One region of the Caldanaerobius fijiensis DSM 17918 genome, then DNA from elsewhere that is predicted to be linked to it. Evidence: a T-box and tRNA genes for the amino acid it is inferred to sense, from the RefSeq annotation. Region 1 holds a T-box; the other holds one or more tRNA genes.

Evidence for each region. A T-box is a leader RNA that pairs with one kind of tRNA and senses whether it is charged. The one in region 1 lies ahead of leuS (leucine--tRNA ligase), so its partner is inferred to be a tRNA-Leu.
Region 2: it encodes a tRNA-Leu, which carries the amino acid that the T-box ahead of leuS (leucine--tRNA ligase) is inferred to sense. The anticodon was not compared.

What each region holds. Positions count from the first base shown of each region.
Region 1 covers NZ_FQVH01000006.1:7,750-23,572, forward strand. The annotation lists gene BUB87_RS04040 (D-alanyl-D-alanine carboxypeptidase family protein) at 1-252, shown strand, start outside; gene BUB87_RS04045 (helix-turn-helix domain-containing protein) at 268-1,122, opposite strand; gene BUB87_RS04050 (helix-turn-helix transcriptional regulator) at 1,206-1,865, opposite strand; gene leuS (leucine--tRNA ligase) at 1,867-4,347, opposite strand; T-box leader at 4,405-4,611, opposite strand; gene rsfS (ribosome silencing factor) at 4,620-4,976, opposite strand; gene BUB87_RS04065 (LCP family protein) at 4,988-6,226, opposite strand; gene yqeK (bis(5'-nucleosyl)-tetraphosphatase (symmetrical) YqeK) at 6,229-6,810, opposite strand; gene nadD (nicotinate-nucleotide adenylyltransferase) at 6,820-7,410, opposite strand; gene BUB87_RS04080 (extracellular solute-binding protein) at 7,503-10,415, opposite strand; gene BUB87_RS04085 (carbohydrate ABC transporter permease) at 10,428-11,297, opposite strand; gene BUB87_RS04090 (DUF5696 domain-containing protein) at 11,297-13,480, opposite strand; gene BUB87_RS04095 (hypothetical protein) at 13,498-14,112, opposite strand; gene BUB87_RS04100 (hypothetical protein) at 14,109-15,545, opposite strand; gene BUB87_RS04105 (carbohydrate ABC transporter permease) at 15,564-15,823, opposite strand, start outside.
Region 2 covers NZ_FQVH01000005.1:77,861-93,683, forward strand. The annotation lists gene BUB87_RS03835 (S1 domain-containing RNA-binding protein) at 52-489, shown strand; gene BUB87_RS03840 (Ppx/GppA phosphatase family protein) at 523-1,452, shown strand; tRNA gene BUB87_RS03845 (tRNA-Leu) at 1,498-1,588, shown strand; tRNA gene BUB87_RS03850 (tRNA-Met) at 1,604-1,676, shown strand; tRNA gene BUB87_RS03855 (tRNA-Met) at 1,719-1,792, shown strand; gene BUB87_RS03860 (ABC transporter ATP-binding protein) at 1,976-3,733, shown strand; gene BUB87_RS03865 (TRM11 family SAM-dependent methyltransferase) at 3,793-4,827, shown strand; gene BUB87_RS03870 (calcium-transporting P-type ATPase, PMR1-type) at 4,855-7,473, shown strand; gene BUB87_RS03875 (4Fe-4S binding protein) at 7,629-7,832, shown strand; gene adhE (bifunctional acetaldehyde-CoA/alcohol dehydrogenase) at 8,075-10,642, shown strand; gene BUB87_RS03885 (hypothetical protein) at 10,785-11,036, opposite strand; gene BUB87_RS03890 (YeiH family protein) at 11,108-12,133, opposite strand; gene BUB87_RS03895 (5'-methylthioadenosine/S-adenosylhomocysteine nucleosidase family protein) at 12,280-13,098, shown strand; gene BUB87_RS03900 (SPL family radical SAM protein) at 13,046-14,071, shown strand; gene nifJ (pyruvate:ferredoxin (flavodoxin) oxidoreductase) at 14,218-15,823, shown strand, end outside.

The DNA of each region.
Region 1 (15,823 bases):
GTACCTATAAATAAAGGTCAAAGACTAGGTTATATAAGCTATGAACTCGATGGAAAAGAAATAGGAAAAGTCAATTTGATCGCAGATAGAGCAATAAAAGCAAATATTTTAAGTAATTTATACAGTAGTAGCAGCAAAAATGCTATAGATAATGATTTATTAAGACAACTTGAAAAATGGATATACTGGGGTATACTGGCACCAGGAGCCTTTATATTGGGTTTCTGGATCAAAAAGAGAAAAACTAAATAACAGGCATTTTGCCTGTTATTTAGTAAATACATACCAATATATCCCTGGCACATTTGCTTTTTCTACAGCCTGCCCGTCGATGTAAATAGCTACATCAGAGGCTTTGCCCAGCTTTATTTTTACCGTCGATGAAGATTTTATATCTAATTCTTTTGATTGACCTGTAGTCAATATGCCGCTATATACACTAGATCCATCCACCGAAATATCCATCCAGCATCTCGTACCTACAATATCTATTTTGAGTTTATACGAATCGTTATCTGTAATCACCTGATACATGGCTGTATCGGCTGTCTTGCTCATCTGTTTTATTTCTGTTTTTGCGGTTGGAGCGTTTAAATCACCTAAATTAACTGATTGATTGCTTTTATCTGTGGTAGGTTTATCCTTGGGCTTCTTATCTACGCTTCCTATATCTATTTCAGCACTTATATTATTATCAACAATACTATTGTTATGTCCGTCGATTTTCACTCCCAAAAAATTTCCCAATGAATAAAATCCATATATAAATAAACCGATTATAATTACAATAGCTATATATCTACCTATCTTTTTCGTGGAACGTCTTATATCAGTATTAACCTTACTTTTTTCTTTAATCATAGCAGAAACATTATATTCTCTGGTCTTGTTAAGCTTTAAGTCCTGCAAAAGCACTTCACCATTTAATCCCAACATTTCCGCATAACTTCTAATAAATCCTCTAATATATACAGGGTCAGGTAACTTATCTTCTTCACCATCTTCTATAGCCTTTATATAATAAGATTTAATTTTCGTGAATTCCTGGACATCTGATATACTAATATTCTTTTCCAGTCGCTTGGTTTTTAGTATTTCTCCTATTTCTCTCAATTCACTCAAGGGATCACCTCCATTTACCTACACCTAAATTATATTATAAAATTACAAACAGCGTCAACAAAAAAAGCCCAGAATGCGGGCTTTCAAAAACTTTCGCTGCTGGCACGAACTTCATCTAAATAATTATATATGGTATACCTTGATACACATAAAACTTTGGCTACATAATCAATTGCACCTTTTATCAAGAAAATACCTTTAGAATCCAGAAGTTTAACGATATATACTTTTTCATCTTTTGTCATAAAATTCACTGGCTTCCCAAAATTTTTTAATGTATTATCTACGATATTAGCGAGCACATCATTGACATTGCTATCGGTTGTTTCTGCCATATATTCTATCTGATTTTTACTTTCTGTCTGACAAAAATCTTTTATTATACTATCAAACATCACAAATTCTGATATATCGTAATTAATGCATAGAGTTCCAATGACTTTATCTCTTTCATCTCTTATAAAAATATAAGATGATTTTAGTATCTTGCCATCACTACTTTTGCTGCTAATATTTATCCTATCTTTTCCCAAAGTTCCTTCACTTATAGACCTCAAAACAACATCAGGCATAGGATCGCCAACATCTTTCCCCGTGACGTGGCCATTAAAAATGGCCACAATAGAACGCTGGGGATTTGATATATCATATATGGATACCTCGCAATTTTTGCCAAAAGTCTTAGCGATTCCTTCTGCAAGAGGTATTAAGTTTTTTAAAAGGGGGTGGATATTTTCAGCCATATTACACCTCCTTGACTACAATATTAACTAATTTGTCCTTTACGTATATAACCTTTACTATGCTTTTGCCGTCAATAAATGCCTTTACCTTTTCTGTATTCTGAGCCATTTTCTTTATGACCTCATCGCTCTCATCTCTTGGAACTATGATTTTATCTCTTACCTTACCATTTACCTGTACTACCAATTCCACCTCATTTCTTATCAATGCATTTTCATCATACCTGGGCCATTTCATAAGGTGTACACTCTCATTATGGCCCATCCTATGCCACAATTCTTCAGTTATATGTGGAGCAAATGGCGCAAGCATTATGACGAGGCTATCCAATGCCTCGCTTACGACATCAGGGTTTTTGTATTCATCGCTCAAATCAGCATATTGATAAAGAGCATTTACCATTTCCATAATAGCGCTGACAGCGGTGTTAAAGTTAAACCTGGTACTTATGTCCTCTGTAACCTTTTTTATAGTATAATTGGTAGAATACCTAAGTTCTTTATCCGCAGGACTTAAATTAGTGAACACACGAGGTCCCGTGTGGTATAAAGGTAACAATTCACCTACTACCCGCCAAACCCTGTTTAAAAACCTATAGCATCCTTCAACGCCTTGATCACTCCACTCTAGATCCCTTTCCGGTGGTGCTGCAAACAGTATAAACAATCTTGCCGTATCAGCTCCATATTTATCTACAATCTCTTCTGGGCTTACTACATTGCCTTTTGACTTTGACATCTTAGAGCCATCTTTTAAAACCATTCCTTGCGTTAAAAGATTTACAAATGGTTCATCCACCGGCGAATACCCTAAATCATACAAAACCTTTGTAAAAAATCTAGAATACAAAAGGTGCAATATAGCATGTTCTACACCACCCACGTATTGATCCACAGGCATCCAATGCGCTGCCTTTTCTTTGGCAAAAGGCTTTTCACTGTTGTGAGGATCCGTATACCTGAAAAAATACCATGAAGAACATATGAAAGTATCCATTGTATCTGTTTCCCTTTTAGCCGGCCCACCGCAAACGGGACACGTCGTATTCACAAAAGATGAACATTCAGCTAGAGGCGATTCTCCCTGCCCTGTAAATTCTACATCAGTAGGTAACATAACAGGTAATTGATCCTCTGGCACAGGTACAGTTCCACATTTTTCACAATAAATAATAGGTATAGGCGCTCCCCAATATCTCTGCCGGGATATTAACCAATCCCTCAATCGATAATTTACTTTGCGCTTACCCAACCCTTTTTCTTCAACAAACCTTATAATTTCTTTTATCATATCCTGACTTTTTAGTCCATTAAATTCCCCAGAATTTACCATGATACCAGGTTCCACATAAGCCTTATCCATTTTTTCAGGATCTAATGTCTCCCCTTCAGGAGTTATAACTACCTTTATCGGTAAACCATACTTTTTAGCAAATTGAAAATCTCTTTCATCATGAGCCGGTACACCCATAACCGCACCCGTACCATAATCTAATAATACATAATTAGCAATCCATATAGGTACCTTTTCACCATTTACTGGATTGATAGCATGTGCCCCAATATATATACCTTCTTTTTCTGTTTCAGTGGATGTGCGCTCGATCTCGCTCATCCTGTGTACTTTTTCAATAAATTCCTTTACAATCGCCTCATAAGGTGTTCCTTTTGTCAAAGTCTCAACCAGATGATGTTCTGGCGCCAGTACAATATATGTTACGCCGTATATGGTATCCGGTCTAGTAGTAAATATCGGAATAACATCGTCGGTACCATCAACCTTAAATAAAAGTTCAGCACCTTCACTTTTGCCTATCCAATTTTTCTGCATAATTTTTACTTTTTCAGGCCAGCCCTCTAACCTTTCAATATCGTTTAAAAGCCTCTCAGCGTACTTGGTAATTCTAAAAAACCATTGTTCGAGATTTTTTTTGCTGACTTCTGCACCACAGCGTTCACATCTGCCATCCACTACCTGTTCGTTGGCTAATACCGTCTTACATGAAGGGCACCAATTGGCATAAGCCTTTTTGCGATACGCTAGCCCGTTTTTATAAAACTGCAAAAACATCCACTCGGTCCACTTATAATAGTCTGGATGACACGTAGCTACTTCTCTATCCCAATCATAGCTAATGCCCAACTGCCTTAACTGCCTTCTCATGTTATTGATATTATCCCATGTCCACTTACTTGGATGTATGCCATGTTTAATCGCAGCATTTTCGGCTGGAAGGCCAAATGCATCCCATCCCATGGGATGCAACACATTGTATCCATTCATGCGCTTAAATCGAGCTATAACATCACCTATAGAATAATTTCTTACATGTCCCATATGTAGGTTTCCAGAAGGATATGGAAACATTTCTAGCATGTAAAACTCTGGCTTTTTATCATCCTCTGCTGTCTTATTTAGCTGATATTCATCCCAATACCTTTGCCATTTAGCTTCAATTTCTTTAAAATTATAGCTATCCATACAATGCCTCCTTCACACATGATATTTATCTCGTTAATAAAAAACCTCTCACCCCAGTTTAGGGACGAGAGGTCTCGCGGTACCACCCTAATTGGCTATAAGCCCTCTTTTAGCTTATAAGCCCTCTCTTTTACCTTATATCCGATATAAAATCGGATAATGCCCATTTTCATGAGGCGAGTTCACAGGATATCTGCACTGGTTTGCACCGACCACCAGCTCTCTCAAGCCCTTACCTGCTACTACTCCTCTGAGCATATATTTCAACTTTTTTAAGTGTTATTATAATTTACTTGTAGCAAATTGTCAACACCTATTTTTTCGGCATCAGCCCAAATACGCTCCAAATCGTAAAAATTTCTTTCCTCTTTTGTGAATATATGAACAATAACAGAACCGTAATCCATCAAAATCCATTTTCCAAAATCATAACCCTCTTTGTGCAATAATTCCAGACCACTCTCACGCATTTTCTCCTCAAGCTCGTCTGCAATAGCTTTAGTATGAGTAACAGATGTGCCACTACATATAACGAAATAATCAGCAATCGTTGATATTCTATCGATTTTAAGCACACATATATCTATAGATTTTTTGTCATCTAACACTTTTACAATCTGTTTTAACATAAATACCTCCCTTAATTGCTATTATAATCACTGCCAACTATAATTGTTACATCAGGCTTATTGCTTGTAGGATTTTCATCTATAACAACAGAATTTTTAATATAAGCCTTTATGCTTTCAGCAACTGCTTTATTTTGTGTTCTATTGATAATCTGCGTTGTTCTATAGTTCATATTTTCAGCATTGGCAATGTTAATAACATCATAACCATATTTTTCTAGTAATCTAGCTACAGACGTCGCTGCACCATTTATTCCTCCTCCATTTAATACCTCTACCTTAATATTTGAAGGATTTACGTCAGTGCTACTGCTACTAGAAGCTACATCGCTGTCATCCTGTAATTTATTTAAATTAGCCATCATCTCTTCAGTTTTAACTTCATCATAAATATAATAAGATATCCCATCAATGTATTTAGGTTCACCTGGAAGCGTCTCCATTTTTATATCATTCTTATTTACCTTAAATAAGTCATCTACATAGCTCAAAATCGTCATTGCAGGCATATTTGTCTTCACGTAGTGTGTTAAGACATCATATATAGACCCAACTTTAAAAATAGATGAGGGACTAACGATCTTGTCAAACAAAGTTTTCAAAAACTTTTGCTGTGTCTTTATCCTTCCCAAATCAGCATCTGCATATCCATACCTGAAACGAACCAGACCCAGAGCTTGATCTCCATTAAGATGCTGCATTCCTTTCTTCAAATGAATATGCAGATTCTGAGCAGGATCATCATAATTCATATCAACCGGTACATCAAAATCAATTCCACCCAAATCATCAATAAGCTTTTTAAACCCCTGAAAATCTATAAGAACATAATAATCTATAGGCACTCCTAAAACTTTAGATACTTCCTGAACCGATCCATCAGGACCGTAATATGCATATGCCGCATTTATCTTCTGATACCCATATTTATCCAATAATATTCTGGTATCCCTTGGAATCGAAATAAGCGTCGCCCTTCTCGTTAAAGGATCGTAAGATACAAAAATCAAGGTATCTGATCTGCCCGTATCACCTTTAGATGCATGGTCAACACCTAATATCAATATATTTAACTTTTTATCTCTTTTTGGAGACGATTTTGTCCGAGTCAATTTACTGTCGTTGTTATCGTTAAATGCCGATGTATTGTTTATGTCGGAGATATTATGCAAATATACATAACTTCCTGTACCAATAACAAGTACTGATAAAAGCAGCAACATAATAAAATATTTTAATAATTTTCTCATGCCTATCCCCGCCTTTCTCTTATTTTACACAGCAACTTATTTCTGGCGTCAATCGTATTGGTATGTATAAGTCCTTTCTTCTTGATAACATAAATAATAGTACTATCCATAGCCATTATAACCGCTTTATCTAGATCCTGCTTTGCTTCCTGTCTTATTTCATTTACGCCATCAAAATTTCTGCCAGGTTCTATATAATCCGATAAATATATTATTTTTTCTAGCAAATTCATATCAACTCTTCCTGTGGTATGATACCTTACAGCGTTTAATATATCCTCATCCTGGACATCAAACAGATCTTTAGCGAGCGCAGCTCCTAATGGTGCATGTACCAATTCCAATTGATTCAAATATATGTCGTCCAGTGCTAACCCATACTTCTTAATAAGAGCATGAATCTGGTCAGCATCGAGATCCTTTGCACAGTCATGTATCAATCCAGCAATAGATGCCTTATATACATCTGCTCCATACAAAGATGCCAGTTCTACAGCTGTAGCTTGCACTCCCAACGAATGCCTATATCTTTTGGGTGTTAACATATGCTCTAATCGTTGAGATATCTCTTGTTCTGATAACACGCTTTCACCTCAATTGTCTTTATATAATCCATTTTTATAAATATACCTTTCCACCGGTTCAGGCAACAAATATTTTATAGATCTACCCTCAGATACCCTTCGCCTTATATCAGTGGAAGATATGGCCAATGACGGCACTTCCAGTTTATATATAATCTTATTATGTTTTTCTTTTATAAAATCCAGCTCTTTCTCCAATTCACTTATATCAAATCCCGGTCGCGTTGCTGCTACGAATTCACATATCTTAAGCAATTCCTCTGAATCCTTCCATTTTAGTATCTCCAGCACAGCATCAGCACCCGTTATAAAATAAAATGTGGAATCAGGCAGCATCTCTTTAAATTCTCGCATGGTATCGATGGTATAGGTATAGCCTTTTTTTGTCAATTCGATAGTTGATACCTCAAACTTCGGATTTGATATAGTAGCAAGTATCGTCATCATATACCTGTGTTGACCTGCCGTCACCTTACGAGCCTTCTTGTGCGGCGGATTGCCGGCAGGAACAAATATAACCTTATCTAAATTAAACTCATCTCTAACAGCTTCAGCAGTAACCAAATGACCATAGTGAATCGGGTCAAAGGTTCCTCCCATTATCCCAATCTTACTCACTGTTCTCCCCTTTACACCTTTTCTATTTTATTTGTATATTATATCACAAAAAGAGGTACCAAAAAAGGTACCTCTCAAGGCTTTACACTAAATTCCTCCTGTTTCGCTTTCATTTCTTTGTTTATCTGTTTAACAGCATCCTCCAGTGCATCCCTGATCTTCATACCGCCCAGCACCACGTTATTCCAGGCAAACCCTACATATCGCCCTGTAAAGTAACCTCCCAAAACCACCGGCTGAACTTTAAATTGTTTCCATTGTTCTAATATTACATTTAAATCTTCCTGTTTCCACGGCATGCTCTTAAAAGCTGCTACATTCGCACTGTTCCATCTGGCGCCAACGCCTACAATTGCTTCAACATTTTCTCCAAATCTTGACTGTACATCTTCACTCATCCACCACTTCAAAAATTCCCACGCTTCCCGTTTATTTTTAGACTGCTGGAGTATTATGTTGGTGGTACCAAAACTACCTGTCCTCCTGTTTATGGTTGCATCAGGCATCCTGTGCCCCGGAAATGGCGCAATTCCCCATCGGCCTGTAAGCTCCGGTGCTGCAACAGTAAACATCACGTATTCGTTGTAACCTCCAACTCCCAACGGCATCTCACCGGTTCTGAACCTGTTAAAGAAATTGGCAGCCATAGGTATCTTAAAGTTGGTATATAGCTCTGTCCATTCTTTAAACGCCATATAAGCTTCAGATGTATCAAGAGCCGATCTCATGTAATCTTCAGTGTAGTAATCACCACCATACTGGAATAAAAACGGATCCAGTACAGGTGGATAATAGAATTCCATCCCATGCTGCTGCAAAATGGGCAACTCTGAGTATATGTCATCCCACGTTTGAGGTATTCCCAGCTTTAATTCACTTAATATATCTTTTCTATAAAACAATACGTTAAAATCCTGAGTACATGGAATGGCATAAATTCCACCCCTGTATTCAAAGGGAATAAAGGCGCCGTTTACAAACCACTTGGCTACATCCTTAAAATCCGGAAATTTGCTCAAATCTGCCGTCGCACCCCTGATGGCAAACTCCACCGGTGACTGTGAATCAACACCTATGGCCACATCAGGAGCCTTGCCTGAATTTATAGCAAGGAGTATGACGTTTACGGCGCCGGCATTTAACTGGCCTGCTGGGAATGTATTTATCTGGACCTTTATCCCGGTCTTAGGAGTAAATTCGTTATCAGCCATATCTCTCAATATCTCTGCCCATTCACGTCCCATGGCGACCCATACCTTTATAGTTTTTTTGCCCGTTGTAGTACTGCTTCCGACGCTATTATAATCTTTGTAAAATGACTTCAAAAAATTGTACCATGTAGCCCCAACCTTCTGCAAAAAGTTAGATCTGCCCGTCGGAATACTTTTATCCGGCGATGACACTATAAAATAGTCAATCACCAATGGTTCATTTTGCAGATCCAGCATCCACTGACCAAAACTGGTCTGGGCATTATTTAAATCATTTAGCCTTCGGGATATGAGGTCAGGATTCCTTATCATCTCATCAATGCTCTTCTTAATTGACTTAAAACTATAGTATACACTGGGCCTCTGGCCAGATATATTTGTTATATATTTCATCTGCGCCTCTATATCCTTAGACATATCCTTGAATTCATCCATAAGGCCCGGTACCTTTTTATCCAGCTCATACTCAAAATTAGGATCAGGCCTGGCTCCTGTAACCATTATGATCTCTCTTATCATTTTTGAAAGCCTCAAAGCCAGATCCGACATGGCATTCACCACTTCACTCATGGGACCCACTTTATCTGTCAACCTTAAAGTATGTTCACCCTTGGTAAGGTAAAACAAATACGGTTTCCCATTTTTATCCGACAATGTTTCCATGCGCCAATCCCTCTGGTATTTAAAAGGATACTCCTCCAGCTCCTTAAATGGCACTTTGCCATCAATGGCAACCTGCCTATAAGATGGTAAACCATCTCCCCACCATTGGCCTACCTTGAAAGATATTTTGTAGAGACCATCTTGTGGTACATTAAATTTCCATTCCGCCCATTGATTGCCACGGCGCCAGTTCCAATCGCCAAATACGTTCAATATAAAATCACCATTAGCTGCCGGTTCCACAGAAGGATCACTGTTGCTCTCAGCTCTTATGGTCGGATCAGATTTTAAAACCGGAAACTCCGCCTGGAACTTTACCTCTGCATCCTTCACCTCTTTATATCCCATAGCTTTATATTGATTTAAAACTTCATCATATGAAGGAATATTCTCGGGTGACTTTACCTCAATGCTATCTATGGCAACGGGTTCACTCACATATTCAAGCCTTATGGTGTGTTTACCTTTAGAAAAATACAACCTGAATGGCTCGGGATAAAATCCTTTAGAGTCGCTAAAACCTTCGTAATTCCACATGGTTTTTTCTTCCTGTAATGGCCTTATATCATCGCCGTTGCTATCCCTCACAGGTTTTCCTTTATCAACCCAAAGCCTTTCAAAAGAAACATTTAATGCCTCTTGAAAAGGTACAACACCATCGACGATCAATTTTCTCACAATAGGGCTTCTCTTGCCTTTTAATGGATAATAGCGCATGTATAATTGATACAAACCATCTTCAGGCACATCAAAAGTCCATTCAAACCACTTAACAGAATCGTCCCATACAAGAGCTGGTTTTGCATTACCGCCTATGTCGTTTTTTATAGGTAGCGATCCTCCATTAGAAGATTTAGCCTCATCGGGTCTTAAAACTATATCTATACCATCGGTATCCTTATAACTGCCCTTTTGATAACCTTTTAACACCTGCTCATAAAATGGAAGATTAGCCACTTTGACATCGTAGTCAACCTTTGGCATATCATTGTTTTTCAGATTCTTTTCTCTAAGTGGAACACCAGTATCAGATGTATCAGCCTTAACGGCTTGTGTAAATACCGAATTAAAAGCAAAAGCAATTATAAGTATGATCAAACCTATCTTTCTCACCTGTATCCCCCCTTAACGCTCACCGGCATAGAATACATGTCTTGAACTGACGATAAAGACGATGGCAATAACGATGAATATGAAAACAAAGTACAAAAAGCCCAGCGCGGCTGCATAACCTAATTCCAATTTACTGAACGCAACTTCATTAATATATTGCATTATGTTATTATTTATGTCCGTAAATGAATCGATAATTGTAAAAATTATATTTATCAATATAACAGGTGAAATCAAAGGCAATGTTATTTTCCAGAACGACTCCCATTCTGTTGCACCATCACATCTGGCTGCCTCATACAAATTATCTGATATACCCTGTAATCCTGCCAAAAACAGCACAATCTGAACACCCGAGCGCCAGAATATAAGCGTTAACCTGCTCAAAAAGGCGTTGACAATGTTTGTGGCAGTGGGGCCCAGATAAATAAATATCTGCTGAGGTATGCCTATGCCGTTTACCATCACCGTATTGTTTACACCGCCGTAAAGCAGCTGTTGCATAACGTAACCTGTTCCAAGAATAACAGGTAAAAAGAATACACCTCTAAAAAATCCTTTCGCCCTTATGTTATAATTTAACAATATTGCAATAAAAAGAGAAAATATTATTATCAATACAGTATTTATTATGGTATCGTTTATGATGGTCAAAAACCGCGGCAAGAAATTTACATCCACCACAAAGGCGTTTATATAATTGGAGATTCCCGTAAACTTTACCCTCAAGTTGGAAACTCCCTGTACCTCGCAAAAACTCAGCCACGCCGTGTGTAGAAGAGGATACAAGGAAAAAAGGATAAATCCGGCCAACCATGGCGATATAAAGAAATATCCATCTAAAACCTTCCTTTTTTCCAGCCCCATCTTCTTAATCTTCATCACATGCCACCTCCAACTACCAGGTAATCATACCCTTTAATAGTACGGCCATCCACCTCAACGTCGTTTTCGCTATAGTTTACATATACCTTTGCACCATTGCTGTACGTGGTAACATACAAATAATCGTTAACCTTCTTATGGTCAACCATATATTCCGACCATAATGGTTTAAGGTCCTCATTCATTTTCTTGTAATACTTTTCCGCATGAGCCACCCAATCGGTGTACTGTGAGCTAAATAACTCATTATAGTCTGTATACATCATTTCATTGGACGACCTATACGTCAGTTGATAATAAGGCATATAGCCGTATTCCACCAGCTTTAACAGTTGTGCTTTAGGATCATAGAACATATTAATAGGTGTACCTGAGTAAGGTATGGAGCCATGCACTACCATCTGATAGAAAGGAACGGCTTCGTCGCTGAAAAAATATCCTGAATCTTTTTCTGGTATGTCATAGAGCCTATCAGCGTACTTTAAAACATAAGCGTTTCCACCTTTTATGGCTGCAAAACCCAGCTTTTCTCTGACTTTATTTACCATCTTCATCCAATAACTGGCCGTCTGAGTTCGTGTAGAAGGATATCTATCGTTAAAATCATAGAAAAGAAAGTTTCCAAAACGTTCAAAGGTAATGCCATTCACTTTAAGCCTCAATAAATCAGGAAATATACTGTAATTAAAATAATCATAAACATATCCGGCGCTCTCTAAAAATCTGTTATTCCATATATTGGTAACAGGTAAAAATTTATTTGCCTGATACGCAATATTCTTTCGCGAAAATCCTCTGTAATCTGCATATATATCTACGTAATTATCCTGTAATGATATCTTTATTCCCATTTTATATACATCGCTAATAAGCCTTTTTAACCCCTCTGTTCCACCCAACGCGCCATTCACAGGAAAATGCAGAGGATAGGATAGATAACCCCTAGCATTCCAGCCCACAAGGTTTACCTGTACATCACTTACACCCCTTTCCCTTATATCTTTTAGAATAGTGTCTGCCTGATCAAATGTAGTCATAGGTATAAATTTATTCCTCAATAATTGATGTTCCTCTATACCCATAAACAGATCCAAACCCAGCGGCATATTGTCACCTTTTTTGATTACCTGTCTTAGCTCATGATGATCTATCAGATATTGCCTGTAAGCATTAGCCATACCGCTATAATTAGCATACGGCCCTGTTAAAAATTTATATGTGACGCTTCGGTCGATTTTTAGCATATGTGGCTCTAACTTCTGGGTCAGTGAACCGTTTTGAAGCGCGCCCTGGTAGCTTCGCCTGTAGGTAAATTCTACCGATACCCTGTTTAAATTAACCTGATACCCGCTGGGAGAGTAATTTATTGTAGCATCATATTCGCCTTTTGTAACAATGCCCATAAAAGCATTATCACCATTTTTTAACCCAAATACGGGCAGCATAGCAACTTCAGCCTTATTGTATTTATTCTCGTTTAAATTTATATCATCAGCGCCATAGATGTCTCCCTGATAATTCTTAAAGTACACAGGATGTGTCGACTTAAAGTATGAAATAGCCCCACTCCCATCAGGATAAAAAGCATAACCCTTATCTCTATCCGTCGCCGCCCCAAAATAAGGCAAAAGCTCTAATGTCACCAACCTTAAATTTCCGTATTCTTTTATATCCCTGGCCGGTATGTTTACGATAAAATCGTCTCCTTCAAGCTTGTATTCTATAGTGATTTTGAATTTTTGATCTACCATATCATAAGTCACTTTTACGCCGTTATCTATAGGTTGGGATGTGATTACAACTTTTTCAGTCGCTACACTGGCAGGCATGATATCAAGAGTCCTGGCCGCCGGATCAGCATATGTGATATTAAAAGCCGACTGGGTGTTTTTCAGTATATATTTATTTCCATTCACATCGCTGTCTTTTAAATTCTGAGGAAATCCCCATATATATCCATTCCTCTTATCTTTAAGCAAAATTCCTCCATCGGTATTCCTGAAATAAAAGGCAATGTTAGATGACTCCGCAACCAGGTTATAACCATCAGGTATTTTATTAACCACAGTTCCTTTCTGTAGATTTTCCTGCGTAGTTGGTTCCGCTATAGCCTCTATGCCAAAGGAATTCACTGTTATAATCAGTAACAAAGATATTAAAATCATCAATAATCTTTTCACTTTTCTCCCCCCTCGCGTCAACTTAACGTGAGTATCTTTATTTCCATAAATATCTGCAGCAAAAACTCATATATATTTCTCGTAAGCACATAAAACAGTCCACCCACCGCCCACAGTATCAGCATACTAAACAAAGCAAGAATACAAATCTTAAGCGTATCTATAAAGCTGTAGTCATTAAGATCCCTTACCTGCATAAAAAACAATATTAAAACCCATGCCCAGATAACTTCCTGTAAAAAAGTATATAACCCGGCATCTGTAGTACTCATAACGTGTGATAATATGCTAACGGGTATTGTAAGTATTATATATGGCAACATGGAATAAGCTGTAGCCACAAACACCTCACCTATATGGGATTCGCCATTCATTATGGTCGTCAAGGCATAACACGCAATTACCCAGGAAATAAGCGGCAATAGCATGCGGACTATTTCCAGATAAAAATTGGCCTCTCTAGGAAGTATCGACGCCAGCGGATAATGTGTAATAAAAATCTGTGCAATCCTTACAATACATACTAAAGCGTATAGAATAAATGCTTCAATATAATTTACGCCTTTTTTTAACCTAAAATAGCCTTCTGTAGGGAAAAATAGCATTACCAGCACGTTTTGTGCAAATCTCAATTCCTGATCCTCCCTCCTATGATCATATTGGCTTTCCTTCTGAGTATTGCCACAGCTTTTAATATGAGGTAGATTAATAAAACAACAATCAATACGACCCATCCAAAGTATTGCCTATATATCTGATGGCGGTACTCATCAAACGCCAGTGAATAACCGGCTTTATCCTCCCCTTTTAGATATTCTTTCATGCTTTCCCGCCACTTCCCTTCTTTATACAAAGCCTTTCCTATCTGCCTGTGAGCCAGCAAATAATTGGAATCTATCTTCAGGACATCCCTCCACAGCGTTGCCGCTTGCTGATATTTGCCATTATAATACATCTCTACTGCATTATGTACCATACTCATAAACCTTGTTGGTTGAAATATCTGTATATTGTTTCGATCCCTATCCAATACATAGAGTAAACCATCTTTGTCGACATCTATCGCTGAGGGATACTCAAAAAGTCCTCTTCTCTCACCCTGACCGCCGAAAACACATAAAAGATTTCCCTCTTGATCATACTGATAAATTCTTCTGGCCGATGCGTCTACTGCGCTTATAACCTTTTTGTCATCAACTGTTATACCTGTAAAATACGGCGTGTTCTGTGTCCATGATTCAGGTAACCAGTCCTCACCAAAAGATTTACCTGTGACGAAGGTGTTTACGCCCAGCGCATTTATCTTTTTAATCTGATCACTGTTGCTTAAAACCGTTGTGGTATACATATATCCTTCATCATCTAAAAAGATATCTGTAAAATATGGAGGGACCACCTTTGATAGCTGCGCCTTTTGTTCCGGCGTCGCAAAGAATCTAACAAGGGTATTTATTAAACTAAACGCCACCTTATTTGTTCCCACATAACCCCTGAAATTATTGAGGCCATCAATAGTTATCACGCCGTGGTAGTCATTTTCATTTAATACATTAAGGTAACCTCTTGCGTCCACCACCACTTTCCTGGGTTTAAAGGGATATTTGTTGTCCAGTAATTTCGAAGCAGGTCTGACAAATTCTTCGACAAAATTGCCATTTGGATCTAGATGAACAATACGGCCATTGCCTGTATCAGCCACAAATATATCACCGTTTTTATTAACAAAAACGCCTTTAGGCCCATTAAATGGCTTATCTTTTGGCCCCTTAAATACACCAAGGACATACCCGTCTTTTTCCAGTTTTACAATTCTGTTATTTCCTGTATCTGCCACATATAAAATCCCGTTCTGATCCACAAAAATGTCTTCCGGTTTATTAAAACCCACAGCCCCGCCATCGAGGTTAATGATAACGCTCTGTACGTCATAGGCTTTAGGTATAGGCACTCTTCTGCCATCCAGATTCAGCGTGTAGTCAATATCTTCAGCATAAGCAGGCAAAGCAGCAGAAATCAATGTAAAAACTATAACAATAAATGCCCACATTTTTTTAATATGCAACATAAATTGCCCTCCCATCCGTCAGGACTTTATACCTGAGTATATCATTGTATCCATAACCTTTTTCTGCATGATCACAAATATGATGATTGTAGGCATAGTCATTAAAAACGTAGCTGCAGCCATAGCACCCGATCGGGCTATGCTTGTACCTATAGTCTGGATAGCCAGTGTCAGATTTTTCATCTGTTCCGATGTGGTAAATACCAGCGGGCTGAAATAATCGTTCCAGTTGGACACGAAAGAAAACACAATAAGGGTAGACCATGCCGGTTTGCATG
Region 2 (15,823 bases), on a different contig from region 1:
ATTGATACAATAAAATTGTATTAAAGAATTAAAAGGAGGAATCTTTTATTTATGCCAGTTGAGGTAGGCAAAGTGGTCGACGGAACCGTGCTAAATATAACAAGCTTCGGGGCATTTGTCCAGTTACCAGAAGGGGAAACTGGATTAGTACACATATCAGAAGTCGCAGATAAATACGTGAAAGATGTGAGAGATTATTTAAAAGAAAAGGATAAGGTAAAAGTTAAAATTTTGTCGGTTAGCCCTGATGGTAAAATTAGCTTGTCAATTAAAAAGGCGAATGCGGAGCTTAAAAAATCGTCTAGACCATTGGACTTAGAATGGAATCGTAACAAATCGTCCAGCAACATGTCTTTTGAGGATAGGCTTGCTAAGTTTTTAAAGGATAGCGATGAAAGACAGCAGCAGCTTAAAAAGAACCTGGATACCAGAAGAAGGTCTGGGGGAGGATATAATAGAGGAAAAACCAATAAAATGATCGAAAAGTGATTGATCTTTATGTAATGATAGTCGAGGTGACCGATGAGATTTGGTTGTATTGATATAGGGACGAATTCGGTAAGGCTGTTAATAGCTGATGCCGATAAAAATGGTATAACTAAAATTTATAAAGGTATAAAGACGACTAGATTAGGTACTGGTGTAGATATCACCAGTACCTTGAAAATAGATGCTATATGCAGAACCGTAGATGCCGTTACAAATTTTGTAGATATAGCAAGGTCTTTTCACTGTGATAAAATTATTGCAATAGGGACCAGCGCGGTAAGGGATGCTTTAAATAAGGAAGTGTTGTTACAAGAAATATATCAGAAAACGGGCGTAAGAGTTGATGTGATATCTGGAAAAAAGGAAGCAGAATTGGCTTTTAAAGGAGTAGCCGGTGGCATAAAAAGTTGTGAAGGGAAGAGTATTTTAATTGTAGATATTGGCGGTGGCAGTACAGAATTTACATATGGGGAAAAGAACAAAATAAAGGAGAGGTATAGCCTAAACATAGGTGCTGTGAGGTTAACGGAAAGGTATTTAAATGAGAGCTTATATGATAAAAGTCATATGCAAAAATTGAGTGAAGATATAGAAATGAATTTGATGTTATTGCATCGCTTAAAAGAGATTATTTTGAGTAGGGGTAAAAGAATTGTGGCGGTCGGTGTAGGTGGCACAATAACGTCGCTGGCAGCGATAGATCAAAACCTGGATGTTTACGATTCTGAAAAAGTTCACAGCTACGTCTTGACATATCATAGAGTATATAGTATACTAAATGTGTTGTCTGGGATGAGCAGTGATGAAAGAAAGCGGGTAAAAGGTCTGATGCCTGAAAGAGCGGATATTATTGTAGCAGGCGTTATGATCCTTACAAAAGTAATGGAGTATTTTGAGCTAGAAGAAATTTCAGTCAGCGAATGGGACAATTTAGAAGGTCTGATTTTCGAAAATATTCCTTGACAAAGTGGTTGCGTTGATATATAATATATATCGTCGCTGAGGTTTGCCGGAGTGGCGGAACTGGCAGACGCACAGGACTTAAAATCCTGGGGGTCCTAAAAGACTCGTACCGGTTCGATTCCGGTCTCCGGCACCAGGTGGTGTAAAACATCGCGGGGTGGAGCAGCAGGTAGCTCGTCGGGCTCATAACCCGAAGGTCGTAGGTTCAAATCCTACCCCCGCAACTAAATTTTAATTATGATTTTTAAAAATTAATAATAAAATAGGGCGGCGTAGCTCAGTTGGCTAGAGCATGCGGTTCATACCCGCAGTGTCGGTGGTTCGACTCCACTCGCCGCTATTATATGTGTGCAATATGTAAACCGAATCGTCTATCGAGAGCCTGAAGACAACTTCAGCTCTATTGGTATAGACGATTATTTTATTTATATAAAAAACAATCAGGTGAATTTGCTTTATTTTTTTTCTTAGGATATAATATTTTTGCTGTAAAAATATCGATGATAAAGGGGTGTATAAGAGTATGCGATATTTGTTACGACTTGTGCGATATGCCAGACCTTATTGGAAATATCTCATTATAGCTGTAATAAGTACGTTTTCCATAACTGGTTTGAACCTTATAGGTCCCTGGTTAATAAGGGATCTTATTGGAGTAGTAACTAATCTTAATCGCTACACCAATGCCAAGGAACTCATTGTAAGACTTTCAATAATACTGACACTAACTTATATAGCCAGAACTGTATTTCAGTTTTTAAGCAGCTATTTGTCTCATTATGGAGCGTGGCAGTTGGTGGCCTATATGAGGGTGTTAGTATATGAGAAACTACAAAAGCTTTCATTGAGGTATTACCATGACAAGCAGACAGGGCAGTTGATGTCAAGAGTAATAAATGATACTGCTACCTTTGAGATGCTGATAGCTCATGCCTTACCAGATCTCTTTACTAATGCCCTGATACTTCTGGGTGTAACTATAATACTGTTTATCATGAATCCTATTCTGGCATTTTTATCGCTGGTGCCCATCCCTTTTTTGGTTTATGGGGGAGCAGTATTTACCAAGCGCATACTGCCCTCATTCAGGTTTGCCCAACGGGCTTTAGCTGATTTAAATGCTGATCTGCAAGATAATCTGTCGGGGATAAGAGAAATACAGGCTTTTAACCAACAGGAGCGCGAGATAGGAAAAATAAAAAATAGGGCGTATGAGCATGCAACGGCACTAATAGGTGCATTAAAGCTTAGCGCTATATTTCATCCAGTGTTGAATTTTTTCAGCTCAATAGGGACTGTTATAGTGGTGTCTCTGGGAGGTATAATGGCCATAAAGGGCAAACTACCGGTAGAGGATATAGTTGGCTTCATATTATATTTAAGTATGTTTTATCAGCCTATAACAGCATTGGGCCAGGTTCTAGAAAACCTTCAACAGGCATTGGCTGGTGCAGAAAGGGTATTTGAGGTCCTGGATACAGAACCTGATGTAAAAGAGAAGGAACATGCAATTGACTTAAAAAATATAAAAGGTAAAATAACCTTTGAACATGTGAATTTTTCTTACAATAATGAAAAACCAGTATTAGAAGACATATCTTTTACTATAAACCCGGGGCAAATGGTTGCTTTTGTAGGTCCTACCGGTGTAGGTAAAACCACTATAATGAGCCTTATAAATCGCTTCTACGATGTGGATTCAGGGTCGATAAAGATAGACGATATAGATATCAGGGAAGTATCTTTGAGGTCTTTAAGGAATAATATAAGCATGGTGCTGCAGGATGTCTTTTTGTTTAATGGAACGATTGCTGAAAACATAGCTTACGGTAATGAAAAGGCCACTATGGATGATATCATAAATGCCGCAAAAATAGCATGTGCTCATGACTTTATAATGCAGATGCCTGATGGTTATAATACCTATATAGGAGAAAGAGGTATAAAACTTTCTGGAGGACAAAAGCAAAGGATTTCTATAGCCAGGGCAGTGTTAAAAAATTCGCCTATTCTCATACTGGATGAGGCTACATCTTCAGTTGATGCAGAAACCGAAAGAGAGATACAAAATGCTATAAATAATCTGGCAGGCAGCAGAACTATCCTGATAATAGCTCATCGCCTGTCCACGGTAAAAAAAGCCGACAATATAATAGTCCTAAAAGATGGTCGCATTGTGGAACAGGGGAAACATGAGGACTTAATAAAGCGAAAAGGGTTGTATCACTATCTGTGCTCTATGCAGTTCTTGACTCAAGAGGAAAATATAAAATTAGCATAACTTATTGATATTAAAAAATGCATATTTTTTTACAATTATAAAAAAGAGGAGTGGCTGTATTGGAAAAGTACCTTATTTTGATGCATCCATACCATAACCAGGTTTACTACAATACATCTAAAAAATTAGCTTTGTTAGAATTTGAGGCTGCAGCTTATCGAATGTCTAGGACATGTGAAAATATAGCCCTAGAAAATATACACGGCATAGATTATGTAACTTTTAACGTTGATTCCTTACCTTCACAAGATCTTAAATTGATATCCAGGCTGTCTTTTGTATATGCTCTTTTTAAACAGGAGGAATATGGCGGCAAGACATGTTTAGTTCCCATGACTAAAGATTACGGGCAATATCTTGAGGATGATATCGTGAACATTTTGAAATACTCAGGTAAGACCAATGAATATTTCACAAAGCTCATGATAAATCTGGCAGTATTTGCTAGCGATTTTTATGGTCAAGATCGTATAAATCTGCTAGATCCTGTATGCGGTAAGGGTACCTCGCTTTTTCAAGGATTGATTTTTGGTTATAATGTTTCAGGAGTAGAAATAGATAAAAAGCTTGTAGACCAGGGGTTGGCATTTTTGATTAAGTATCTGGAAAACAAGCGATTTAAGCACAAAGTATCAAAGTCAAAGATGTCTTCGGAAGGGACTAAAATATGCGATATAACTTGTATAAATCTGGCAAAAACTAAGGAAGAGTATAAAAACAATAATATGCTTGAAGTAAACATGGTGCGTGGAGATACGGTAAATACCGATAAATACTTTAAAAAGAATTATTTTCATGTGATTGTTGCTGACTTGCCTTACGGTATTCAACACGGGAGCAATACTGGCACAGGTAGTTTTACGCGCAATCCAGAACTTTTGCTGCAAAAAGCTTTGCCTGCATGGACCAGTGTACTGAAAAAGGGAGGCAGTTTGGTATTGTCATGGAATACTTTTTTGCTAAAACGTCAGAACCTCCACCAACTTTTAGAGCAAGCTGGTCTGGCGGTATTAGAGAAAGAGACCTATAACCAGTTCGAACATCGTGTAGATCAGGCGATTATGCGTGATATAATAGTAGCTAGAAAAAACTGAAAAATATATTTTTTATGAAAGGAGTGAATGACAATAATATATTGGAATCAAGAATATAAGGATGTGGAGGAGTATTTAAAGACGGATATCATCAAGGGCCTTAGCAACGAAGAAGCTCAGAAGCGCTTACGCGAATACGGTTATAATCAACTTAAAGAACAAAATAAGAAATCTCTTTTTTTGATGTTTCTCGATCAATTTAAAGATTTTATGGTGCTCATATTGTTAGCGGCAACAATCATCTCGTTATTATTAGGTGAGGTAACAGATGCTGTAATTATGATAGTTGTAGTAGTATTAAATGGGATTTTGGGTATGTTGCAGGAAAACAGGGCTGAAAAGTCTCTGGAAGCATTGAAAAAATTGACTTCACCAACGGCTAGGGTCATTCGAAGCGGAAGAGTTGTCGACATTCCCACAAGCCAGCTTGTACCGGGAGATATAGTGTATTTAGAAGCGGGTAATTTTGTTCCTGCGGATGGCAGGCTTTTTGAGGCAACTAATTTAAGGATCGATGAATCAGCATTGACTGGGGAATCGGTACCTGTAGATAAGGATATAAAGGCGTTAAAAGCCGAAGAGCTTCCATTAGGAGATAGGATAAATATGGCTTATATGGGCACTGTGGTAGCTTATGGTAGAGGTCGTATGATTGTGACAGATACCGGGATGAATACAGAAATGGGTAAGATCGCTGAATTTATTGATAGCCAGGATACAGCCGCTACGCCACTTCAAAGGCGGCTTGAAGAATTGGGAAAATACCTTGGAGTTGGGGTTCTTTTAATCTGTTTTATCATTTTTATAACAGGTATTTTGAGTAGACGGCCTGTCTTTGACATGTTTATGACAGCTGTGAGCCTGGCTGTTGCTGCTATTCCGGAAGGACTACCTGCTATAGTTACGATTACCCTGGCAATAGGCGTTCAAAAGATGATAAAGAAGAAAGCTATTATAAGAAAATTACCTGCGGTAGAGACGCTTGGAAGCGCCAGTGTTATATGTACAGATAAAACCGGTACATTAACACAAAATCGCATGACGGTAATGAAATTATATACAAATGATAAAGTTTATAGCGATATAAATGCCATATTTAAATCTGAAGGCAGCACAGATAATGAAGTGAAGTTCTTATTAGAATGTGCAGCCCTTTGCACAGATGCTTTTATAGATGAGGATGGAAGGGAAATTGGGGATCCTACCGAAGTGGCTATTGTCATGGCTGCTAAATCGGCTGGTATAAGAAAACAGGATATAGAAGAGGCAAAACCGCGAGTTGACGAGGTGCCTTTTGATTCTGACCGAAAAATGATGACGACAGTACATAGAGATGAAAAAGGATACAAGGTGATAACGAAGGGTGCACCTGATAATGTAATTGATAGGTGTACAAGTTTATATTTGAATGGCGATATATTGCCGTTGGACGATAGTATTAAAGAGAAGATAAAAGCGGTTAATGAAGAAATGGCAAAAGGTGCGTTGAGAGTATTGGCTGTTGCATATAAAGATTTGGATGATATTGGATCACATGGCGAATTTGAATGTGATCTTACGTTTATAGGTTTGATAGGCATGATCGATCCTCCCAGGGAAGAAGTAAAAGAATCTGTGAGGTTGTGTAAAAAAGCAGGGATTAAGCCTGTTATGATTACAGGTGACCACTTGGTCACAGCCGTAGCAATCGGAAAAGAATTGGGCATATACAAGGCAGGGGATGAGGCTGTGACAGGTGTTCAATTAAACGAATTAACAGATGAAGAATTGGATAAACAGGTTAAGGATATTTCGGTTTATGCAAGGGTTTCACCAGAGCATAAAGTAAGGATAGTAAAAGCCTGGCAGAATAATGGAGCTGTTGTTGCTATGACAGGTGATGGGGTAAATGATGCTCCTGCTCTTAAACAGGCTGATATAGGAGCTGCCATGGGGATGACAGGTACTGATGTGGCAAAGGGTGCCGCAGACATGATATTAACAGATGACAATTTTGCAACCATTGTTTCTGCAGTTCAAGAAGGCCGGACCATTTACGAAAATATACGTAAATCAATACACTTTCTTTTATCATGCAATGTAGGTGAAATTGTAGTGATTTTTGTGGCAGTTATGCTTGGCATGCCTATGCCGCTAAAACCTATTCACATTTTATGGATAAACCTTTTAACAGATAGCTTTCCGGCCCTTGCTTTAGGCGTTGAACCGCCAGCACCTGATGTTATGGATAAAAAACCCAGGCCAAAGGGAGAGAGCATATTCGCACACGGCTTATGGTGGAAAATTACATTGCAGGGCATTTTGATAGGCCTTTTGACCTTGGTTGCTTTTAGACTTGGATTAATGAAGAAGAATCTTATAACAGCGAGGACGATGGCTTTTTCTACACTTGTTTTAACCCAGCTATTTCAAGCTCTGAATGTAAGAGCAGAGGCATCATTGCTTAAAATTGGCGTCTTTAGTAATAGATACATGACTTATTCTATTATACTATCGGCAGTGTTAATGTTTATAGTTATTTTAACGCCATTGAGGACTTACTTTGGCGTGAGCGTGTTAAATGCAACAGATTGGGGAATAGTCTTTATATTATCCCTTTCAATATTGATAATAACAGAAGTTATCAAATATTTTAAAAAACCTTGATGTGATTTTTTTCACTCAAGGTTTTTTTTACTTGATTATAAGTAAAAAATATTGTATAATGGATACAGCACCCCAGGGGGATGGGGATAGGGGAATTATTATAATGGCAATGTAATTAAATACGAAAAGATAAAAGACAGGAAGGAAGGGGAAAAATGAAAAAAGCAGTTGTAGATCAAGAGATTTGCGATAGATCTCCATTTTGTCCAGCAGCAAGGAGCTGTAAATTTGATGCTTTTAAGGTAGAACGACATGGCTTTTTTAATGTAAAAATTTCTGTGGATAGTGATAAATGTACAGGTTGTGGAGTTTGCACAAGATATTGTCCGCATAGAGCTATTACGCTGAAAGAGTTATAACGCACCGGTTATACCGGTGTTTTTTTATAAAAAAATTTCATACGGAAATCGTTATCAAGAGATAATAAGTATTGACACAAAATTAACAATAGTATATAATGAAGACGTAAAGATTGTTAAAACATTGACATATAATACGAGGAATAAAATGGCTATATATCGCAGAAAATATACTGTATACAGATAACAACGAATAAAAAATGGCCCTTACAATGTTAATAAAATAACAAGGAGGTATTGGTATGGATTATAGGCAAGCCATCGATGAGATGGTAAAAAAGGCTGAAATTGCACAAAGGGAATATTATAAGCTGGATCAAGAGCAAGTTGATGCTATAGTAAAAGCAATGGCCTTGGCGGGTATAGATAGGCATATGGATCTGGCAAGGATGGCTGTAGAAGAAACGGGTATGGGTGTATATGAAGATAAGGTTATAAAAAATATGTTTGCGACTGAGTACGTGTATCACGACATTAAGTATGTTAAAACCGTCGGCATAATTAACGAAAACGAAGAAGAGGACTTTATAGAAGTAGCAGAACCTGTAGGCGTTATAGCAGGCATAACTCCAGTCACAAATCCAACTTCCACGACGCTCTTTAAGAGCCTTATAGCCGTTAAAACACGAAATCCAATCATATTTAGCTTCCATCCTAAATCTATAAATTGCAGTATTGCTGCGGCAAAACTTATGAGAGATACAGCTGTTGCCAATGGAGCACCGGAAAATTGTATCCAGTGGATAGAAGAACCTTCTGTAGAAGCCACTCAATATTTGATGAATCACCCAGGTGTGTCTTTAATTTTAGCCACAGGTGGAGCTGGCATGGTAAAGGCCGCATACAGTTCAGGAAAACCAGCCTTAGGTGTGGGTCCTGGCAATGTTCCATGTTATATAAATAAAACTGCTCACTTGAAGAGAGCTGTTAATGACCTTATACTGAGCAAGACTTTTGATAATGGTATGATATGTGCATCAGAACAGGCAGTGATAATCGATAAAGATGTAGCAGATGAAGTAATAAATATAATGAAACAACATGGATGCTACTTCGTAAATGATGAAGAACGCAGAAAGCTGGAAAATCTGGCTATAGATAAAGAGAGATGTGCTATGAATCCACAGGTGGTAGGGCAACCTGCTACGAAGATTGCGCAAATGGCAGGTTTTAGTGTGCCTGAAAATACAAAGATATTGGTAGCACAATTGGAAGGTGTGGGACCGGAGTATCCACTTTCCAGGGAGAAACTTAGTCCAATACTGGCACTTTATATAGTAGAGGATTATAAAGAAGGGATAAAGAGATGCCAGGAAATGACGGAATTTGGAGGCCTAGGACATTCAGCAGTTATTCATTGCGAAGATGAAGCTATAATCAAGGAATTTTCTGAAAAGGTAAGGGCTGGTAGGATAATAATCAATTCACCTTCAAGTCATGGTGCTATAGGCGACATTTATAACAGCAATACGCCGTCGCTCACACTAGGTTGTGGTACCATGGGTAAAAACTCAACCACAGCTAATGTCAGTGTAAGACAGTTAATAAACATAAAAAGGGTTGCGGCCAGGAGGTATAATATGAGATGGTTTAAGGTTCCACCTAAGATTTATTTCGAACCCGGTTCAATACAATACCTTGAAAAGGTTAAAGGCAAAAAGGCATTTATCGTCACAGATCCAGCTATGGTAAAATTGGGATTTGTGGATAAGGCACTCTATCACCTTGATAAAGCGGGAATTGATTATGAGATTTTCTCCGATGTAGAACCTGATCCCTCTGTGGATACGGTTATGAAAGGTGTAGAAGCTATGAATAGATTTAACCCGGATCTGATTATTGCGCTGGGTGGTGGTTCTGCTATAGATGCGGCAAAAGGCATGTGGCTGTTCTATGAGTTCCCAGATACCAAGTTTGAGGAATTAAGGCTTAAGTTCATTGACATTAGAAAACGGGCATATAAGTTCCCGCAGTTAGGTAAAAAAGCCCTTATGATTGCGATACCGACGACCAGTGGTACGGGCTCAGCGGTTACGGCTTTTGCTGTTATAACAGATAAGACAAAGAATATAAAGTATCCGCTTGCGGACTATGAGCTTACGCCGGATATCGCTATTATTGATCCTGAATTTACCTATACTGTGCCCAGGTCAGTTACTGCAGATACAGGTATGGATGTTTTAACCCATGCAATTGAGGCGTATGTTTCGGTCATGGCGTCAGATTACACTGATGCTCTTGCGTTAAAAGCCATAGAGCTGGTGTTTAAATATCTTCCAAGAGCGTATGAGAATGGCATGGACAAAGAAGCGAGGGAAAAGATGCACAATGCATCATGCATGGCGGGTATGGCTTTTACCAATGGATTTTTAGGTATAAATCACAGTATGGCTCATATTCTCGGAGGTAAGTTTCATATACCCCATGGAAGGGCTAATGCCATACTTCTACCATACGTGATAAGATACAATGCTACCGAACCGACCAAGTTCACATCATATCCCAAATATGAGTACTATAAAGCTCCAGAAAGATATGCGGAAATTGCGAAGTTCCTAGGATTAAAGGCCGATACCGTAGAAGAAGGTGTAAAGAGCCTTATAAACGCCATTGTCGAATTGACAAGAAAATTGAATATGCCCTTGTCATTAGCTGAAGCTGGGATACCAAGAGATTCTTTCGAGAGGGAAGTGAATGATATGGCTAACATAGCGTTTTTGGATCAGTGCACAGGCTCAAATCCCAGGTATCCTCTTGTAAGTGAGCTGGAAGAGCTCTATTGGAAAGCATATGAGGGCATTATAGAATAAATAACAGACATGGAGCAGTAGTATCTTAAAGATATGCTGCTCCTTTTTTATGGTGTGCTATAATATATGTTAGGACTGAGTGGCAAGGTATAAGAGGAAATGTGCGTAAAATTATAAGGTATTGGGAAACGCGCCCAATACCTTATGCTTTGTTGCCTCTGAAAGCTCCTATAGTATTTTTCGTACCACTATATAATCCTGTTGCGGCTAGGCCAATAGCTAGACCTTCTAATATACCTTTTAGAATATCTCCTGGTGCGATGTAAAAGACTCCTACAAGGATGCCTATAATGGCTGAAGCCAGCGCAGCCCATTTTTGAGGTAAACCTAGTTGCTTAAGCAATTCTACTACGCCGACTATGAGGGGAATTATGGGTAAATTGTATATTTCCATATTTGATTTCCCCACCTTTTTAATTATTTTTGATTATATATATGAATTATCGAGTTAAAAAATGATGGAATTTAATATAATGCATTTACAAAAATATAGCCGAAAACACTTATGACGATAGAACCAATAATTCCAATAAGTAAAACTTTTAGTCCAATGGATTTAATGCTGCTTATACGCACATTAAGTCCTAGTGCTGCCATAGCCATTGTGAGCAGGAATATACTTACTTGGATTATTATGTCAACAACAGGTTTTGGCAATATATTAAAGGTATTTATAAGGCTAAAAGCCAGGAATCCCATTATAAACCAGGGGACAGAAATTTTTTTGATGCCTGAATTTTTATATATATTATTCCTGAAGATCGCATTAATAATAAAAGCAACGGGAACCAGCAAAGCAACGCGACCTAATTTTACTATTACAGCAATATCGAGGCTGGTACTTCCGCCTTTGGTGGCGGCTGCAATAACGTGCCCCAATTCATGAAGAGTTGAGCCAGAGAAAATACCATAGACATATGGATTTAAATGGAGCGCTGGAAATAAAAATGTGTATAAGATTGTAAATATAGTACCTAATATTGCTATTATAGCTATGGAAATAGTGGTTTCGTTTTCGTCTGCATCTATCAGCGGTGCCACAGCAGCTATAGCAGCGGCTCCGCATACACCTGTTCCTATGCCTACCAGTAATGATAAATTCTTTTGTACATTAAATAATTTTCCTAGCGTATAAATTAATGTTATGGCGAAGGCAATAACGAGTATGTCAAGAAGTATTACTCGATATCCTGATTCCAGGATTTTAGAAAAATTAAGTCTTATGCCCATGAGAATAATTCCGTAGCGCAATATCTTTTTTGCAGTAAAATCTATACCGGGGCTTAGAGATTCAGGGACATCGAATATACTTCGCCACGCTATTCCTGCTAATATAGCCAGTACCATTGTTCCCATTATTGATAAGTAAGGATATGTAACTAGCAATTTGGATAAAACGGCGATGATAATAGTGAGTAATATACCTTTTGCCTTTATAATGATTTGATTTTCTTTTCTTAGTTCCTGATTCAATGAAATATCTTTTTCCATTTGTTCGTTCCTCCTTTAATCTGATGAAGATGGGAAAAGTATAACATGGAAACAACTATTCGTAAAATAACAGTATTTTATAGCATATATAAAATATTTTTATAAAATATGTTATAATATAAAACAAAAAAGTAGTGGGAGATCATATGCTATATATAGTTACAGCCTTGTATAATGAAGCGAAACCGTTAATAGAGTGGTATAATTTAAAAAGAGATATGAGTGATGCTGTATTCCAGGTTTTCTCTAATAATGATATTAATCTGATTATAACAGGCGTTGGCAAAATAAACAGTGCCATAGGTACAGCTCACCTTCTGTCTACAAAGCCTGTTTCAAAAGAAGATAGTATTGTAAATATAGGCATTTGTGGTTCTTTGACAGGCAATTTGGGCGAGATATATATTATAAATAAGGTTAGGGATCATGAGACCGGAAGGGATTTTTATCCTGACGTATTGTTAAAACACCCTTTTTGTGAGGCATCTATTGAGACTTTTTCATATCCGCTGACGGATAGAAGTCAGTTATTAGAAGACCTATGTGATATGGAGGGCAGCGGTTTTTTTCAGGCAGCGTCTAAGTATCTGGATGTCCATAGAATATGTCTTATAAAAATTGTTTCGGACAGATTGGATGCTAAGCTTATTGATAAAAGATTTATAGAAAAATTAATAAAAGAGAAAATGCCGCTTATAGATTCGTTTTTATTATCATTTAAAGATACCCTTATAAGTGACCATATATTGAGCGAAAAAGAGACTCAAGAAATTAATGAGATTTGCTCTAATATGCGATTGACAGAAAGTCAAAGGTTAGAACTTATTAAGATGTGTATGCAATATAAGTCGAGAACCAGAAAAGAGCTTGACTTTTTAGGAGAATACAAAGAAATAAAGGTGATGACGAAGGATGAGAGAAGTCGATATTTCCGGTCGTTGCTTAAAAGATTTGAAACTTTTTAGTAGGTTTTCCCATGTTTATGTGGAAGAAGATGCAATAAAACATCCTGTAGCTATGGATATTTTAAATAAATTGCCAAATGCCAGGTTGATTAAAATTAAAAATTATAAAGATGTATTTAACAGGGCATCACAGGATTTTGAAGCGCAGAAAAGATCTCAAAAGCTTATATTAGCTAAGAAAAGAGCAGATTTTATTTATAAAGGTTCCCGGCTCTGCGAAGATTTTGGGAATAAAAATTTTTATTATGCCTCAAACATACTCAATTGCATATACGATTGTGACTATTGTTACTTGCAGGGTATGTATACATCTGCAAATATTGTGGTTTTTGTAAATATAGAAGATTTTTTTGATGAAGTGTCAGCTCTTACAAAGGACCAATCTGCATATCTGTCTATTTCCTACGATTCAGATTTATTGGCTCTTGAACGTTTGACAGGCCTTGCCCGCAGGTGGATTGAGTACGCTAAGTCTAACAGTAATCTCCTGATGGAGATAAAGACCAAGAGCGGTTGCTATAGCGCTATTTCAGATATGGATATACCTAAAAATGTAATATTGGCGTGGACATTGTCGCCAGATGAAGTCATAAGCCGCTATGAAAAGCTTACACCGGCTCTTGATATACGGCTTAACAATGTTCAGAAAGCTGTGTCAAAGGGATTAAAGGTAAGATTATCCTTTGAACCGATTATGATGATTGAAGGTTTTGAAACGGTTTATGCTAATTTTTTTAAAAAGATATTTGAAAGTATACCTTTAGAAAATATAAGGGATATAAATGCGGGTGTATTTCGCATGAGTGAAACCCAGGCTAAGAGATTTAATAAAAAGCGAAAATATGATGTGTTTTGTTATCCTACCGTAAAAATCGATGGCGTTGTCACATATAAAAATCATGAATATATGAAGAATTTTGTATATAATGAATTGTTAAAATACATGAGCGGTGAAAAAGTTTTTGTGAATTAATTCACTTTTTTATGCATTTATGCTATAATATATAGGGCTGTGTATTAGTGCTTTGCATACAATATGCACCGAAATATGGAGTCATATATTGTTATTATACGTGAGTTTTTAGAGTCATTACTATATAATAAAGGAAGGTGAAAAAAATGTCTAAGAAGGTTATGAAGACGATGGATGGCAATGAGGCAGCTGCCCATGTGGCATATGCATTTACTGAAGTGGCAGCCATCTATCCTATTACTCCATCATCGCCTATGGCAGAACATGTTGATGAGTGGAGTGCCCATGGAAGAAAAAATATATTTGGTCAGCGGGTAAAAGTTGTTGAGATGCAGTCAGAAGCAGGAGCAGCGGGAACAGTACATGGTTCGCTGGCCGCCGGAGCATTGACTACCACTTTTACAGCGTCTCAAGGACTATTATTGATGATACCCAACATGTACAAAATTGCAGGAGAGCTATTACCGGGTGTATTCCATGTGAGCGCTCGTGCTGTTGCATCACATGCTTTATCGATCTTTGGAGATCATTCTGACGTAATGGCATGCCGTCAGACAGGTTTTGCTCTTCTGGCTTCAGGCAGTGTACAGGAAGTGATGGATTTAGGTGGTGTTGCTCACCTATCAGCTATAAAGGGAAGGGTACCATTTTTACATTTCTTTGACGGATTTAGGACATCGCACGAGGTTCAAAAAATTGAGGTTATCGATTACGAAGACTTTGCAAAATTGGTTGACTATGATGCGATAAGGGAGTTTAGGAAGAGAGCGTTAAATCCAGAGCATCCTGTAACAAGGGGTACAGCCCAGAATCCGGATATATTCTTCCAGAATCGTGAAGCATCCAATAGATTTTATCTTGCTATACCTGAGATTGTAGAAAACTACATGGCTGAGATAAATAAACTCACGGGAAGAGAATATCATCTGTTTAATTACTATGGCGCACCGGATGCTGATAGAGTCATAGTGGCTATGGGTTCTGTATGTGAAACCATTGAAGAGACGGTAGACTATTTGATGTCGAAGGGTGAAAAAGTAGGTGTTTTGAAAGTACACCTTTACAGACCATTCTCCGTCAAGCATTTCTTAAGCGCCATGCCCAAGACGGTAAAGAAGATTGCTGTCCTCGATAGGACAAAAGAGCCTGGCGCGTTGGGTGAACCATTATATGAAGATGTATGCGCTGCATATTACGATGTGGCGGACAAGCCTGTTATAGTTGGCGGCCGTTATGGCCTTGGTTCGAAGGATACGACACCTGGACAGATAATAGCAGTGTATGAAAACTTAAATGCTAAGGAGCCAAAGAATCACTTTACTATAGGTATAGTCGATGATGTGACAAATACGTCATTGCCTTATAACGATGATATTGATACAGTGCCTGAGGGCACGGTAAGTTGTAAGTTCTGGGGCTTAGGGTCTGATGGTACAGTTGGTGCAAACAAGAACTCGATAAAGATTATAGGCGATCATACAGATATGTATGCACAGGGTTATTTTGCCTACGACTCGAAGAAATCGGGTGGCGTAACCATATCCCACTTGAGATTCGGTAAGAAGCCCATAAGATCGACGTATCTGGTAAAGAAGGCTGATTTTGTTGCATGCCATAATCCATCATATGTACACAAATATGATATGGTATCAGACCTTAAAGATGGCGGGACATTCCTTTTGAACTGCAGCTGGACTCCAGAAGAGTTGGACAGCAAGCTTCCTGCAAGTATGAAGAGATATATAGCAAGAC